3 regions of the Nocardioides sp. NBC_00850 genome follow, and region 3 is predicted to be linked to each of the others. Evidence: riboswitches for the same ligand, from Rfam matches in the RefSeq annotation. Region 3 holds a riboswitch; each other region holds the start of a gene.
What was found. Region 3 has a riboswitch for cobalamin ahead of OH802_RS12425 (nitrite reductase). Riboswitches for the same ligand answer to the same signal wherever they lie in the genome.
Positions count from the first base shown of each region.

Region 1 (4,954 bases), 260 kb from region 3:
GGCCGGAGCCCGGCCAGGATCCGGATCAGCGAGGACTTCCCGGACCCGTTGGGACCCAGCAGTCCGACGGTGGTGCCGTCCTCGACCTGCAGGGACACCTCGTCGACGACGAGCCGGCCACGGGGAGCCCAGTGGACCCGGCCAGCCTCCAGCGCGGTCATCGGCGCGCCCTCAGCAGCACCAGCGCGAAGGCCGGCACCCCGACCAGCGCGGTCGCCACCCCGACCGGCAGCTCCTCGGGATCGATCACCGTCCGGGCCGCGGTGTCGACCCAGATCAGGAAGATCGCGCCGAGCAGCGCGGTGGCCGGGAGCAGCAGCCGGTGCCCGACCCCGACCAGCGCGCGGGCGAGGTGGGGCAGGACCAGCCCGACGAAGCCGATCGCCCCGGACGTGGAGACGATGACGGCCGTCATCAGCGCCGTGAGCACGAGGAGCGCGGCCCGGATGCGCGTGACGTCGACGCCGAGCGAGGCCGCCGCATCGTTGCCGAACGCGAACGCGTCCAGCCACCCGGCGCCCGCGACACAGCAGAGCAGCCCGCCGAGCACGATCACCCCACAGACGAGTACGTCGGTCCAGCTCGCCGAGGAGAGCGACCCGAGCAGCCAGAAGAGCACCCCACGCGTCTGTTCGGCGTCGGCCGAGGTGAACACGATGAAGGACGTGAGTGCCGAGAAGAGCTGGGTGGCGGCGATGCCAGCCAGCACGAGCCGGTCGGTGGTGCCGCCGGCGAGCGAGGCCAGCAGCAGCACGAGCGCGAACGAGACGAGCGCGCCCGCGAACGCCCCGGTGGAGAGACCGATCGCGCCCGACCCGATGCCCAGCACGACGACCGCGACCGCCCCGGTGGAGGCTCCCGAGGAGATGCCGAGCACGAACGGGTCGGCGAGCGGGTTGCGCAGCAGCGACTGCAGGATCACTCCGCAGATCGCCAGTCCGGCCCCGCAGATCCCCGCCAGCAACGTACGCGGCAGCCGCAGGTCCCACACGATGCTCTGCTGGAGCAGGGTCAGGTCGGAGAGCCCGAGCCCGGCCCGGTCGGCCACGACGCCGTAGACGTCGGCGACGCTCAGGTCGGAGGGCCCGACGGTGATGGCGCCGGCGACCGAGGCCAGCACCACCAGCGGCGCCACCAGCAGGACGCCGGCGCGGGGGAGGCGTACGGGCATCAGCGGAGGTCTAGATCGGCCAGCTGGTCCGCGACGTTCTCGACCGCGTAGACGGTGCGGATCGAGGGATTGAGCTCGGCTCCGGAGAGCGTCACGAAGCGATCGTTCCGGACCGCCTCCATCCGCGCGGTGACCGGGTTGCTCTTCAGATAGTCGATCTTGGCGCGGGCGGTCTCGGCGGTCTGGCTCTTGCGGGTCAGGTCACCGACGACGATGACATCGGGGTCGCGCTCGGCGACGGTCTCCCAGTTGATCTGCGGCCACTCATCGGTGGTGTCGTCGAAGACGTTCTCGACGCCGAGGGTGCGGCCGATGATCCCCGGGCCGCCGCAGCAGCCGGCCAGATAGGGCGACTCGGAGTTGGCGAACCAGTACATCGCGCTCACCTCGCCCGCCGGTGCCTCGGTCCGGGCGGTCGCCAGCCGCTTCGTCAGGTCGGCGACGAGCTCCTCGCCCCGCTCGGGGACGCCGAAGATCCGCGCCAGATCGGTGATCTCCTGGAAGATCGTGTCGATCTCGAGGGGGTCGTGGCGGGTGCCGTCGTCATCGCCCTCGTTGTCTTTGAGGCACTCGGCGGGGGAGAGATACGAGCCCACGCCGAGCTTCCCCAGGTCCTCGGGTGTGGTCACCCCGCCCTCACCCAGGGTGCTGATGAAGGAGGCCGTGACGAAGTCCGGCTCGGCCTCCAGGACGCGCTCGTAGGAGGGCGCGTTCTCGGCCAGCCGGGGCACCTGCTCGTTGTCCGCGGCCAGCGAGCCGAGCACCGGGTCGGTCCAGGTCGCGGTGCCGGCCATCCGGTCGGCGAGACCGAGCGAGAGCAGGATCTCGGTGGAGCCCTGGTTGAGCGAGACGACGCGCTCGGGCGGTGCCTCGAGGGTGATCTCGCGCCCGCAGTTGGTCAGGGTGAGCGGGAAGCCTGCGGTGTCCGCGGCCGCCTGCTGTGCGCCGGAGGACTGGTCGGCGGCGCAGCCGGCCAGCGCGGAGCAGAGCACCAGGACGGTGCTCGCGGTGAACGTTCGGATGGTGCGGGAGGGGTGCACGTCGGTCCTCGAGCGGGTCGCGGGCTGGTGCGCGTCGCCCGTCCTGACCGGCAGCGGTCTGCTGCAGGGCCAGCAGGTCTTCGGACTCGGGATCGACCGGCGCGAGACGCCTTCCCAGGCCCGAGGGCCCAGTGGCACAGTGTCCCGTCCGTCACCCACACCGCTGCGCGTCAGTCCCGGACTCTCACCGGGTTCCCGTGCCGGGACTACGTCCCGAGCGGCTGGCTCCAAGACCGTAGCAGGCGGCTCCGCCCCTAGGGGGCACGACCTCAGCCCTCGCGATGGGCGCTCAGCCCGTCCTTCCCGGGCGCGACCGAGTCGTGGAGCCTGATCGTGTGGTCGTAGTGCTCCTCGGCCATCGGCCGGTAGTCGATCCGCGGCTCCGTCATCACGCCCTCGAGACGTACGCTCAGGTCGGACTCGATCCGGGCCATCACCTGGGCGTCGATGGTGTCGGTGTCGGTGATCAGGTGCGGGCGCAGCGGGTCCATCCCGGTGTACCAGAACGTGCCGTGCAGCAACGGCCACAGGACGTCCTCGATGTCGCCGCTGATCCCGCGCGGACCCAGGGTCGCGGACCGGTCACCGGCGGTGACGATCGTCAGCGCGCGCTTGCCGACCAGTCCGCCCTTGCCGTACTTGAGCGGCTTGCCGGTCTCCGGATCCGGTACGTCGAAGGCGAACCCCGACTCGAAGACCCGGTCGATCCAGCCCTTGAGGATGGCCGGCACCGAATACCACCACAGCGGAAACTGCACGACGAGCAGATCGGCCTCCCGCAGCCGGTCCTGGTGGCGGCGTACGTCGGCCTCGCCCCGCTCCACCAGAAGTGGATTGAAACCTTCTCGATAGAGGTCGATCTCGTCGACGCTCCAGCCGGCCGCGCCGAGCGCCTTCATGCCGACCTCGCGCAGCCGTCCGTTGAGTGATGACGCGTGCGGATGTGCCCATACCCAGAGTGCGTGCATGGAGCTTTGAACGCCGTCTGACGCGGCGGGATTCCCGGCTGGATGTGGGCGGGCGCCGACGCGGTCTGATGACAAAGTCCGGATCTCGCTCAAATTAGCGGCCTCAGAGTGTTGACGTATGTGATTGCCATCACTAGCGTAAACCAGGCTTGAAACCTTTCAATTCGAGGAGCTGCCCATGCCGGACACACCCGCCGCACTGGAGCTGCGGGACGTGGCCAAGTCGTTCGGCCCCGTACGCGCCCTCCGGTCCGGAAGCCTCCGGGTCGAGGCCGGATCCATCCACGCGCTCGTGGGGGAGAACGGTGCCGGGAAGTCGACCCTGGTCAAGATCGTCGCCGGGCTCTACCGCCGCGACGCCGGCGACTACCTGCTCTCCGGGGAACAGGTCGACTTCCGCAACACCGCCGACGCCAAGCAGGCCGGGGTCGCGGTCATCTACCAGGAGCCGACCCTCTTCCCCGACCTCTCGGTCACCGAGAACATCTTCATGGGACGCCAGCCGACCAACCGCTGGGGCAAGATCGACCGCGCCGCGATGCGCACCGAGGTCGTCGAGCTCTTCGCCAGGCTGGGTGTCCCGATCGAGCCCGACCGTCCGACCGAGGGTCTCTCGATCGCCGACCAGCAGCTGATCGAGATCGCCAAGGCGCTCTCGCTCGACGCCAAGGTCCTGATCATGGACGAGCCGACCGCCGCCCTGTCGGGCAACGAGGTCGAGCGGCTGATGAGTGTGGCACGCACGCTGCGCGACCAGGGCTGCGCCGTCGTCTTCATCTCGCACCGCTTCGATGAGGTGTTCGCGCTCTGCGACACGATCACGGTGATGCGCGACGGCGCCTACATCTCCACCGACCCCATCTCGGCGGTCACCGAGGACGAGATCGTCCAGCGGCTCGTCGGGCGCGAGGTCTCCGACCTCTACCCGAAGCTCGAGGCCACCGTCGGCAAGCCCCTGCTCGAGGTCAAGGGCCTCACCCGCACCGGCCTGTTCCAGGACATCAGCCTCACCGTCCGCGAGGGCGAGATCGTCGGCCTGGCCGGCCTCGTCGGAGCCGGGCGCAGCGAGGTCGCGCAGGCGATCTTCGGCGTCGACCCCTACGAGAGCGGCGAGGTCACCCTCGAGGGCCGGCCGGTCCCGCCGGGTGACCCGAGACGAGCGATCGAGATGGGGCTGGCGTTCGTCCCCGAGGACCGCCGCCAGCACGGTCTCGTCCTGGACGCACCGATCTCGCGCAACATCACTCTCCCGACGAGCGGCCGGCTCGCCCGCACCGGGCTGATCAGCACCGGCATCGAGAACCGCTCGGCCGCCGACTGGGCCGCCCGGCTGGAGGTCAAGGCCGCGACGCTCGACACCTTGGCCGGCACGCTCTCGGGCGGCAATCAGCAGAAGGTCGTCCTGGCCAAGTGGCTCTCGACCCGGCCCAAGGTGCTGATCATCGACGAGCCCACCCGAGGCATCGACGTCGGCACCAAGTCCGAGGTCCACCGCCTGCTCTCGACCCTCGCCCAGGAGGGTCTCGGGATCCTGATGATCTCCTCCGAGCTCCCCGAGGTGCTCGGTATGGCCGACCGCGTGATCGTCCTCAGCGAGGGCCACCAGACGGCCGAGCTGAGCCGCGCGGAGGCGACCCCCGAGGCCGTCATGCGCGCGGCGACGGCCCACCACTCCACCACCCTGAACGTCAGCGAGGCATCATGACCACCACGCTCGACGCGCCTGCCCCGGCCGCGCCGCAGCCACGCCACCGAGCAGCCAACCGGCTGACCTG
Region 1 is NZ_CP108845.1:2,794,065-2,799,018, forward strand. It holds gene OH802_RS13680 (ABC transporter ATP-binding protein) at 1-161, opposite strand, end outside; gene OH802_RS13685 (FecCD family ABC transporter permease) at 158-1,171, opposite strand; gene OH802_RS13690 (ABC transporter substrate-binding protein) at 1,171-2,211, opposite strand; cobalamin riboswitch at 2,265-2,452, opposite strand; gene OH802_RS13695 (NAD(P)H-dependent oxidoreductase) at 2,481-3,179, opposite strand; gene OH802_RS13700 (sugar ABC transporter ATP-binding protein) at 3,358-4,884, shown strand; gene OH802_RS13705 (ABC transporter permease) at 4,881-4,954, shown strand, end outside.
Region 1: another riboswitch for cobalamin. It lies ahead of OH802_RS13690 (ABC transporter substrate-binding protein); the one in region 3 lies ahead of OH802_RS12425 (nitrite reductase).

Region 2 (4,954 bases), 2.8 Mb from region 3:
GTCGACGTGCTGGTCTCGCCGACCTCCCCGTCGACCGCGTTCCCGCTGGGCGCGAAGCTCGACGACCCGCTGGCCATGTACATGCAGGACCTGGCCACCATCCCGGCCAACCTGGCCGGCACGCCCGGTATCTCCGTCCCGGCCGGGGTCTCCGACGTGGACGGGCTGCCCGTCGGCGTACAGCTCCTGGCTCCGGTCCTGGAGGACGCCCGTCTCTACCGCGTCGGTGCCGCGCTCGAGGGCGCCATCGGCCCGGTGCTCTCGATCGACAAGCTGGAGGTGGCCCGATGAGCGAGACTTTGGTCGGTTTCGACGAGGTGCTGGAGCGCTACGACCCGGCCTTCGGGCTCGAGGTGCACGTCGAGCTCAACACCAACACCAAGATGTTCTGCGGCTGCCCGGCGACGTTCGGCGGCGAGCCCAACTCCCAGGTCTGCCCGACCTGCCTCGGTCTGCCCGGCTCGATGCCGGTCGTGAACGCCAAGGCGGTGGAGAGCGCGATCCGGATCGGCCTTGCGCTCAACGGCTCGATCGCGGAGTGGTGCCGGTTCGCCCGGAAGAACTACTTCTACCCGGACATGCCGAAGAACTTCCAGACCTCGCAGTACGACGAGCCGATCGTCTACGACGGCTACCTCGACGTCGAGGTCGAGGGGGAGACCTACCGGGTCGAGATCGAGCGTGCCCACATGGAGGAGGACACCGGCAAGACCACCCACATCGGTGGCGCGACCGGCCGCATCCACGGCGCCGACTACTCGCTGGTCGACTACAACCGTGCGGGCATCCCGTTGATCGAGATCGTCACCCGACCGATCCTCGGCACCGGTGCCAAGGCGCCGCTGGTGGCGAAGGCCTACGTCGCCGCGCTGCGCGAGATCCTGCTGGGTCTGGGTGTCTCCGACGTACGCATGGACCAGGGCTCGATGCGCTGCGACGTCAACCTGTCGCTGTCCCCGAAGGGCTCCGGCAAGCTCGGCACCCGCACCGAGACGAAGAACGTCAACTCGCTGCGCTCGGTCGAGCGGGCCGTACGTTTCGAGATGTCGCGCCACGCCGGGATCCTCGACGCGGGGGAGGCGATCTTCCAGGAGACCCGCCACTTCCACGAGGACACCGGCACCACCTCGGCGGGCCGGGCGAAGTCGGACGCCGACGACTACCGCTACTTCCCCGAGCCCGACCTCGTCCCGGTCGCGCCGTCGCGAGAGTGGGTCGAGGAGCTGCGGGCGAGCCTGCCGGAGCGCACCGCTGACAAGCGGGCCCGCCTGCAGGTCGAGTGGGGCTACTCCGACCTGGAGATGCGCGACGTCTGGGCCGCCGGTGCGCTGTCGCTGATCGAGGCGACGGTCGCCGAAGGAGCCTCCGCACAGGCCGCCCGTAAGTGGTGGATGGCCGAGCTCTCCCGCAGCGCCAACGACCGTGGCGTCGAGCTCGCCGAGCTCGGTGTCACCCCGGTGCAGGTCGCCGAGGTGCAGAAGCTGGTCGACGCCAAGACGCTGACCGACAAGCTGGCCCGCCAGGTCTTCGAGGGTCTTCTCGCAGGTGAGGGCACGGTTTCGGAGATCATCGACGCCCGCGGGCTCGCCGTGGTCTCCGACGACGGCGCGCTCGGCGCAGCCGTCGACGAAGCCATCGACGCCCAGCCCGCGGTCGCCGACAAGATCCGCGGCGGCAACCAGGCCGCGGCCGGTGCGCTCATCGGCGCGGTCATGAAGGCGACCGGCGGCAAGGCCGACGCCAAGCGTGTCCGCGAGCTGATCCTGGAGAAGCTCGCCTAAGACCCACGCCGAGTCGGCTCGTCCTGACAACAAACTCCGCCGAGTCGGCGCGTCATGACGCGCCGACTCGGCGTTGGTTTTGGTCAGAATGAGCCGACTCGGCGATGGGGTGCACTGGCAGACTGTCCGGCGTGACCGAGCCCTTCCGCATCGCACTGCTCATCGACGCCGACAACGCGCCTGCCTCGAAGATCGACGAGATCTTGAACGACCTGGCCGAATACGGCGAGGTGACGATCCGGCGGGCCTACGGCAACTGGACCAAGTCCGAGCTCAAGGGCTGGATCGAGGAGCTGCATGACGCCGCGATCAGGCCGATGCAGCAGTTCGACCTGACCGCGCACAAGAACGCCTCCGACATGGCGCTCGCGATCGACGCCGTCGAGCTGCTACATGCGGCGATCCCCGACGCGTTCGCACTGGTCTCCTCCGACTCCGACTTCACGCCGCTGGTGCACTACCTGCGGGAGAAGGGCCGGGCGGTCTACGGCTACGGCCGGGAGAAGACGCCGGCGCCGTTCAAGAGCGCCTGCACCCGGTTCACCGTGGTGGAGAAGCTCGGTGGCTCCGAGGAGGAGACCGAGGCCGACACCGAGCCCGGGACCACGCGCACCCGCAAGCAGTCGTCCGCGGCGACCAACGGGCAGGCGCTGAAGCGCAACGCCCGGCTGATCCAGCTGCTGCGCAACTCCATCGCCGCGGCCGCCGACGACGACGGCTGGGCACTGGTCGGCACCGTGGTCTCCCGCATCCGCAACCAGTCCTCCGAGGACCCGCGCAACTACGGGTACGCCACCTGGACCAAGCTCATCAAGGCGATCGACCTCTTCGAGCTCAAGGACGAGGGCACCTCGGCGATCGCGGTCAGCGACAAACGCAACAAGAAGTGACGTACGTCCTCTACCGGGTCTCCGTGGACGCCGGGCGAGAGCATCGAACGCCCTTGGGCACCGACCCGTGGAGGTGCTTCAGCGCGGCCTTGAAGTCGCGACAGCGCTCGGTGTCCTCCTCTTTGTTGCGGGGGTAGCCGATCGCCGCGTTGACCCCGCCCATGTCGAGGGCGTCGGCTAGCGGGTTGATGTCGCGGGCGACGGTCCAGTACCACCGCGAGATCGGCGCGCTGTAGTCCAGCGACCGGGCGAGCTCGGGGCGGCGGCGCAGGTCGATGTCGAAGTAGGCGCCGGCGTCGGTGTAGTTGGCCTCGCCGGTCAGCTGGATGTAGCCGCGACCGGTGAACTTCCGCTTGTCGCGACCCTTGGCGTCGTGGTGGAAGGAGCTCTCGTTGGCGAGCGTGGTCAGGTACGCCGCCTGCCGGTAGGCCGTGGTGATCCCGGCATCGGCCATGGCGCGGTTGAGGCTCGGCAGCCCGGTCTCGACGGTGCTCCGGTCACCGACCTTCTCGCCGAACATGGCGACCAGATCGGCGTACGTGACCGATGTCCGTGCCTCCTCCGCACCCGCCGTCGTGGTCGGGGAGAGGGCGAGAAAGGTGGCCGAGATCGAGGTTGCGACAAGGCCGAGAATCCTGTGGCGCATGGGGACAGAGTGACTGCTCGGCGGCGATCCCGCAAGCAGGGCCTGCCCGGCATAGGATTGCCCCGCATAGCAGAGCCTCAATCAACACACGCCGTGGTGGGGGAAGCCGGTCGGATCCCGGCGCTGACCCGCAACCGTAGGCCCAGGACCGAGAGTCCTGAGCGAGCCGGAGCACCTGCCGACGGGCGCGTACTGACCTGACGCTGTCGTGGAAAGCAGCGGGTCGGCCCTGGGCCTTCCCGACGAACAGCGCGGAAGGAACCATGAAGAAGACCGTCCTCGGCGGCATCGCCGCCGCCCTCGCCCTCACCTCGCTCGCCGGCTGTGGCGAGAAAGCCGTCGAGGAGGGGGAGAAGCCCACCTACGACGCCAAGGTGTCCACCGCGGTGGCCGACTGGCTCGTGGCCCAGGCGCCGGAGGGCGTGGCCCGCAACGCGCAGTACGGCACCGACGACTTCGGGCTCAGCGCCGACATCGGGATCGCGCTGGCAGAGGTCGGTGGCTACGACGAGGAGATCTCCACGATCGCCGCGGCGGTGATGGAGAACAAGAAGGCCTACACCTCGCCCGGGTTCGGCACGATCACCTCGGCCGGAGCGACCGCGAAGGCGCTCGTCCTCCAGCAGAACGTCGACGCCTCCGACCCCGGTCTGCTCGAGCAGCTCGAGGGCACGGTCGCCGAGAACGGCCGGATCGCCGACGAGCTCGACCCCAAGGACAAGAAGGCGGCTGACTACTCCAACACCATCGGACAGTCGTACGCCGTGTGGGCGCTGAACAACGCCGAGAGCGAGGAGGCCGCGGCCGCGACGGAGTTCCTGGCCGGGCAGCAGTGCGAGGAGGGGTGGTTCCGGGTCACCTTCACGGCCGACCCCGCCGCTGCTGATCAGACCTGCGACGCCGACCCGAAGGCAGTCCCGGACGCCGACGCCACCGCGTTCGCGCTGATCGCCCTGTCCGGGGTCGCGTCCCCGGAGGCGGAGAAGGCCGTCGAGGCCGGCGTGAGCTGGCTGAAGGAGACCCAGGCGGAGGACGGGTCGTTCAAGGCGGCCACCGGCAACATCGCCAACTCCAACACCACCGGCCTGGCCGGGTGGGCGTTCGGACGCGCCGGTGAGACCGACGCCGCCGAGAAGGCGGCGAGCTGGGTCGCCGACCACGTCGTGACCTGTGGCGACGACGCCGGCGCGGTGGCCTATGACGACGCCGCGCTGACCGAGGGCAACACCAAGGGCCTGACCAAGGAGTCCGAGGGGATGTACCGCCTCGCCGCCGCCCAGGCGCTGCCGTCGCTGGTCTTCCTGCCCAAGGATGCGACCGCGAAGAGCTCGTGCTGATCCTGCGGTCCTCGTTGGTGGCCCTGGCGATCCTCGCCGGGGCCACCGCACCTGTCTTCACCCCCGTCTCCGCTTGGTCTGCGGCCTCGTCCGCCGAGGCGTGTGACGGCGTCACCGTCGTCGTCGAGCCCAACGCGTTGGGTGGCGGCCCTGAGGTCACCTGTGTCCAGCCCGAGGAGGGTGACACCGGCGCCGACCTCTTCGAGAAGGCGGGACATCCGCTCACCTATGTGACCTCGATGCCCAGCGTCGTATGTCGCGTCGATGAGCGGCCGAAAGCAGCCGGTTGCGCCCAGATGC
Region 2 is NZ_CP108845.1:5,285,990-5,290,943, reverse strand. It holds gene gatA (Asp-tRNA(Asn)/Glu-tRNA(Gln) amidotransferase subunit GatA) at 1-291, shown strand, start outside; gene gatB (Asp-tRNA(Asn)/Glu-tRNA(Gln) amidotransferase subunit GatB) at 288-1,781, shown strand; gene OH802_RS25605 (NYN domain-containing protein) at 1,913-2,671, shown strand; gene OH802_RS25600 (hypothetical protein) at 2,682-3,317, opposite strand; cobalamin riboswitch at 3,383-3,515, shown strand; gene OH802_RS25595 (hypothetical protein) at 3,581-4,654, shown strand; gene OH802_RS25590 (hypothetical protein) at 4,648-4,954, shown strand, end outside.
Region 2: another riboswitch for cobalamin. It lies ahead of OH802_RS25595 (hypothetical protein); the one in region 3 lies ahead of OH802_RS12425 (nitrite reductase).

Region 3 (4,954 bases):
TCGAGGATCATCTCGAGCAGGTGGAAGAGCGCCGTCGGGGCATTGCCGATGGCGACCACCGCGCCCTCGAGATAGGGCTCCCACAGGGACAGCGCCGCGGCGGTGCGGGTCGTTACCCACTCGCGCGCGAGCGCCGGGACCCGGTCGTCACCGAGCATGCAGAGCACCTCGTTGTCGCGCGGCAGCCGGCTGCGGGTGACCCCGGTGGCGACCATCGTCGCGTCGCACAGGATCGGCGCCCCGGCCTCCAGCGCGCCCCGCGCGGCCTTCACCAGTCCGGGGTGGATGACCAGGTCGGAGGCGAGATCGACCTGCCCGCTGCCATGGATCATCCGCACCGCGAGCCGCTCGGCGTCGGCCGGCACCGCGGAGAGGTCGGCCTCGCGCCGGATGGTGGCGAAGGAGTCGACGTAGATCGCCGGCCCCTGGTCGATGTAGTCGTAGCGCCGGGCAGGGCGCACTTGCGGCGAGGGCACGAGTACGCCGCGCCACGGTGTCACCACGACCGCCGGTGCCCGCTCCGCAAGCGCCGAGACGGCGGCCCGGTCTAGGGCTCCGTCCACCGCGGCGACGTGCTCGCCACCGGGCACCTGCCCGTAGCCGAGCTCCTCGGCCTCGGCAGGCACCCGAGCGTCAGCAGCGACCGGCTCGACCAGCGGGGCGTCGAGCTCGGCGACGTGCCAGGGCGCGGACGGCCCCTCGCCGCGTACGTCCAGGAAGCGCGAGGCGAGCGCGACCAGCCGGGACGCGGCCTCGGTGAGCGGCACGACGGGCCCCCAGGAGTCACCGACCCGGAGCTGACCCTCGGCGGCGGAGAGCGCCACCAGCCCGAGGTCGCACTCCCTCGAGACCAGGTCGCCGCGACCGTCGTCGAGCACGAAGAGGAACCGCCCCGGCAGCGCGGCCAGCCGCGGCGAGCCGCACAGCAGCCGGTCCAGCGACGCCGCGACGCCGCGCAGGTCGGCCCGGCCCCCGGCGAGCCCGGTCTGCGGGGAGACCATCACGTTGCGTACGAGCTCGTGGGTCTGCGCCGGCACCAGACCGGTCGCCTCCAGCGCGGTCAGCACCTCGGCCGGAAGGCCGCCGTCGACACTCGGCAGGCCGCGCACCTGCAGGTTGGCTCGACCGGTGAGATAGATCCGCCCGTCGCCATAGGTCTCCGCCACGGAGATCAGCGAGAGCAGCGCGGCGGACGAGACGGACCCGCCGATCAGGCGCAGCCGCACCAGCAGGCCGTCCTCGGCCGCCCACGGACGACCGACTCCGGGGCACCGGTCGGTTCGGACTCGCGACATCAGGACACCTGCTCTGCGTCATGTGCCCTTGCGCGGGGCACGTGGTGACCTGGCGGCGGGCGCCGCCAGAGCCAGCAGGTCTTCGGACTCGGAATCGATCGGAGCGGAGCGCCTTCCCGGAGCCAGGCTCCAGTGACTGCCCTCCCCGGAAGGAGTGCGTGCCCCGCCCGTCATCCTCACCGCTGCGCGTCAGTCCCGGACTTTCACCGGGTTCCCTGACCCCATCAGGCATGGAGTACGACTGGCAGGGCGAGACTACCTGGCATCGACGGCGAACGGTCAGCCAGCCTGGCTACGATCGGCGCGTGCGTGCCTTGGTGATGGACGAGATCGGTGGCCCCCTCGAGGTCCAGGAGGTGCCCGAACCGACCGCTCCCGACGGCGGCGTGGTCGTACGCGTCCTTGCGACCGGGATCTGCCGGAGCGACTGGCACGCGTGGGTCGGCCACGACGACATCGAGCTCCCCCACGTCCCGGGCCACGAGCTGGCCGGTGTCGTCCACGCCGTCGGCCACGGGGTGCGCGGCTGGAAGGTGGGCGACCGGGTCACCGTGCCGTTCGTCGAGGGCTGCGGTGCGTGCGAGTGGTGCCGCTCCGGCAACGCCCAGGTCTGCCCCGCCCAGGAGCAGCCTGGGTTCACCCACTGGGGCTCGTTCGCCGAGTACGCCGCACTCCATGCCGCCGACACCAACCTGGTCGCGATCCCCGACACGGTCTCGTACGAGGCCGCGGCAAGCCTCGGCTGCCGGTTCGCGACCTCCTACCGCGCGCTGACCGGCCGGGCGGGCGTTCGTGATGGCGAGTGGGTCACCGTCGTCGGCGCCGGAGGCGTCGGGCTGAGCGCGGTGATGATCGCCAAGGCCCTGGGCGCCTCGGTGATCGCCGTCGACCGCAACGCCGGCGCGCTCGAGGTCGCGACCGGGCTCGGAGCCGACCACGTCCTGGTCGCCGACGGCTCCGACATCGCCGCACAGGTCCACGAACTGACCGGTGGCGGCAGCCACGTCGCCCTCGACGCCGTCGGCAGCGAGCAGACCTGCGCGGACGCGATCTTCTCGCTCCGGCGCAGGGGTCGCCACGTACAGATCGGTCTGCTGCCCCCGGTAGCCGGTCATCCCCGCGTCCCGATGGCCCGCGCCATCGGGTGGGAGCTCGACCTCCTCGGCAGCCACGGCATGGCGGCCGCCGACTACCCGCAGATGATGGCGTTCATCGAGTCCGGCGCCCTGCGGCCTCAAGATCTGGTCGAGCGCGTCATCTCGTTGGAGGAGGTCGGCTCGGTGCTGCCCACCTTCGACATGGCCTCCCCGGCTGGGATGACGCTGGTCGACCCGCGACGCTAGTGGTCTGAGCGGGCGATTCTCGACATCGGCACCGCGTCGTCTCCGAGGCTCCCTGCCGCCTGCAGGCCCGCCCGGGTGGCGGCCAACTCCTCGCGTACGGCGGTGAGGTCCTCCCGCAACGAGGTGAGGATGGCCATCATCTCGGCGTCAGACTCCTCCTCGTGCTCGGCGAGGGTCTCGACGCTCTCCATGCCGGAGACGACCACGGCGAGGAAGAGGTTGAGGACGGCGAAGGTCATCACCAGGATGAAGACGACGAAGAAGATCCAGGCGGAGGGGTCCTCGGCCATCACTTCGCGGGCGATGTCGGGCCAGGCCTCCCCGGTCATGGTCTGGAACAGCGTGAACGCGCTGGTGCCGAGGTCGCCGAAGTACTCCGGCGCGATCGAGCCGTAGAGGTTGGTCGAGATGACCACCGCGACGTACATCATCAGCACCAGCAGCGCCGCGACCGAGCCCATCCCCGGCATCGCCGCGATCAGGCCGTCGACGACGCGACGCATGGACGGGACCGAGTTGACCAGGCGCAGCACGCGCAGGATCCGCAGTGCCCGCAGCACCGACATCGGTCCGGTCGCCGGCACCAGCGCGATCCCGACGATCACGGTGTCGAAGATGTTCCACGGGTCGCGGAAGAACTGCGGGCCGTACGCCACCAGCCGCAGCACCAGCTCGACGACGAAGACCCCGAGGAGCATGCTGTCGAGCAGCGCCAGCTCATGGGCGAGGTGTTCGGGGACCATCGTCTCCACACCGAGGACCACCGCGTTGAGGATGATCACCCCGATGATGATCTTCTGGAAGGTGTCGTTGTCGACCAGCGCGCGGATCCGGCCGCGCACCGAGATGTCTTCCGAACCCATGTTCGCTTCGTCCTCCTGTGACCCGTGACAGCGGCCGGAGCCTATCGGGCCGAGTCAGGTCTCAGGTTGTCGCCAGGTGCAGCGCGAGCCCGAGGCCGGCCAGACCGACCAGCCAGCGCAGCGGGCGCTCGGGGGCGACCCGGACGATCGCGGGCCCCAGGAAGCCGCCGATCACGGCTCCCGCTCCGAGGGCGATCGCGGCGGGCCAGTCCACGGGGGCGAAGAAGACGTACGCGATCGCCGCGGTGCCGTTGGCGACGCCGGTGGCGACGTTCTTGACCGCGTTGGTGATCGCCAGGGCCTCGGTGCGCTCGAGCACCAGGACGGCCAGCGCGATGATCCCGACGCCGGCGCCGAAGTAGCCGCCGTAGATGCCGAGCACGAACACGATGACGCCCCAGCCGAACCCGCGGGCCAAGGTCCGTCGCTCCTCGGCATCTGCTGGCGAGGCCTGCCGTGGCGGCCGCGCGGCGGCGCGGGCGGCTGCCCAGGACCGGATCCGGTCGCGGAGCAGCAGGAGCACCGCCCCGCCGCCCACGAGCCAGGGCACCACGGTCTCGAACGCCTCGGCAGGCGTGGTGAGCAGCAGGGCCGCGCCGACCGCGCCGCCGAGGAATGAGGCCAGGGCCAGCCAGGCGATCCTTCTGCCTTGGCCGCGCAGCTCGCGCCGCGAGCCGGCGACCGTGCCGCCGGTGACACCGAACATGGCCACCGTGTTGGTGACGTTGGCGACGACCGGCGGCAGCCCCGCGGCCAGCAGGGAGGGGTAGCTGACCAGCGAGGCCAGACCGGCCACCGAGCCGGTCAGTCCCGCACCGACACCGGCGAGCAGGAGCCAGGCGAGCTCGGCGCTCACCGGGCCGACACTCGCGCAGCCTCCGTGCTCACCGGACCAGGCACGGGCGCTTGGGGTCGAAGGTCCACCCCGGCACCAGGTACTGCATGGCGACGCCGTCGTCGCGTACGCCGAGCCCGTGCTCGAGGTAGAGCTCGTGCGCTGCCGCGACCCGGTCGCGGTCGAGCCGGATCCCGAGACCCGGGGCGGTCGGCACCGCGACGGCACCGTCGCGGATCTCCAGCGGCGACTCGGTCAGGCCCTGGCCGTCCTGCCAGATCCAGTGGGTGTCCAGCGCGGTGATCTCCCCCGGTGCGGCGGCACCGACATGGGTGAACATGGCCAGCGAGACGTCGAAGTGGTTGTTGGAGTGGGAGCCCCAGGTCAGCCCGAAGTCGTGGCACATCTGGGCGACGCGGACGGAGCCGGACATGGTCCAGAAGTGCGGGTCGGCCAGCGGGATGTCGACGGCGTTGGTGCGGATCGCGTGGGACATCTGGCGCCAGTCGGTGGCGATCATGTTGGTCGCGGTACGCAGCCCGGTGGCGCGCTTGAACTCGGCCATGATCTCGCGGCCCGAGTAGCCGCCCTCGGCGCCACAGGGGTCCTCGGCGTACG
Region 3 is NZ_CP108845.1:2,529,241-2,534,194, reverse strand. It holds gene OH802_RS12430 (precorrin-8X methylmutase) at 1-461, opposite strand, end outside; partial or broken gene OH802_RS12425 (nitrite reductase) at 1,155-1,295, opposite strand; cobalamin riboswitch at 1,351-1,556, opposite strand; gene OH802_RS12420 (zinc-binding dehydrogenase) at 1,601-2,638, shown strand; gene OH802_RS12415 (ion transporter) at 2,635-3,501, opposite strand; gene OH802_RS12410 (sulfite exporter TauE/SafE family protein) at 3,563-4,357, opposite strand; gene OH802_RS12405 (enolase C-terminal domain-like protein) at 4,386-4,954, opposite strand, start outside.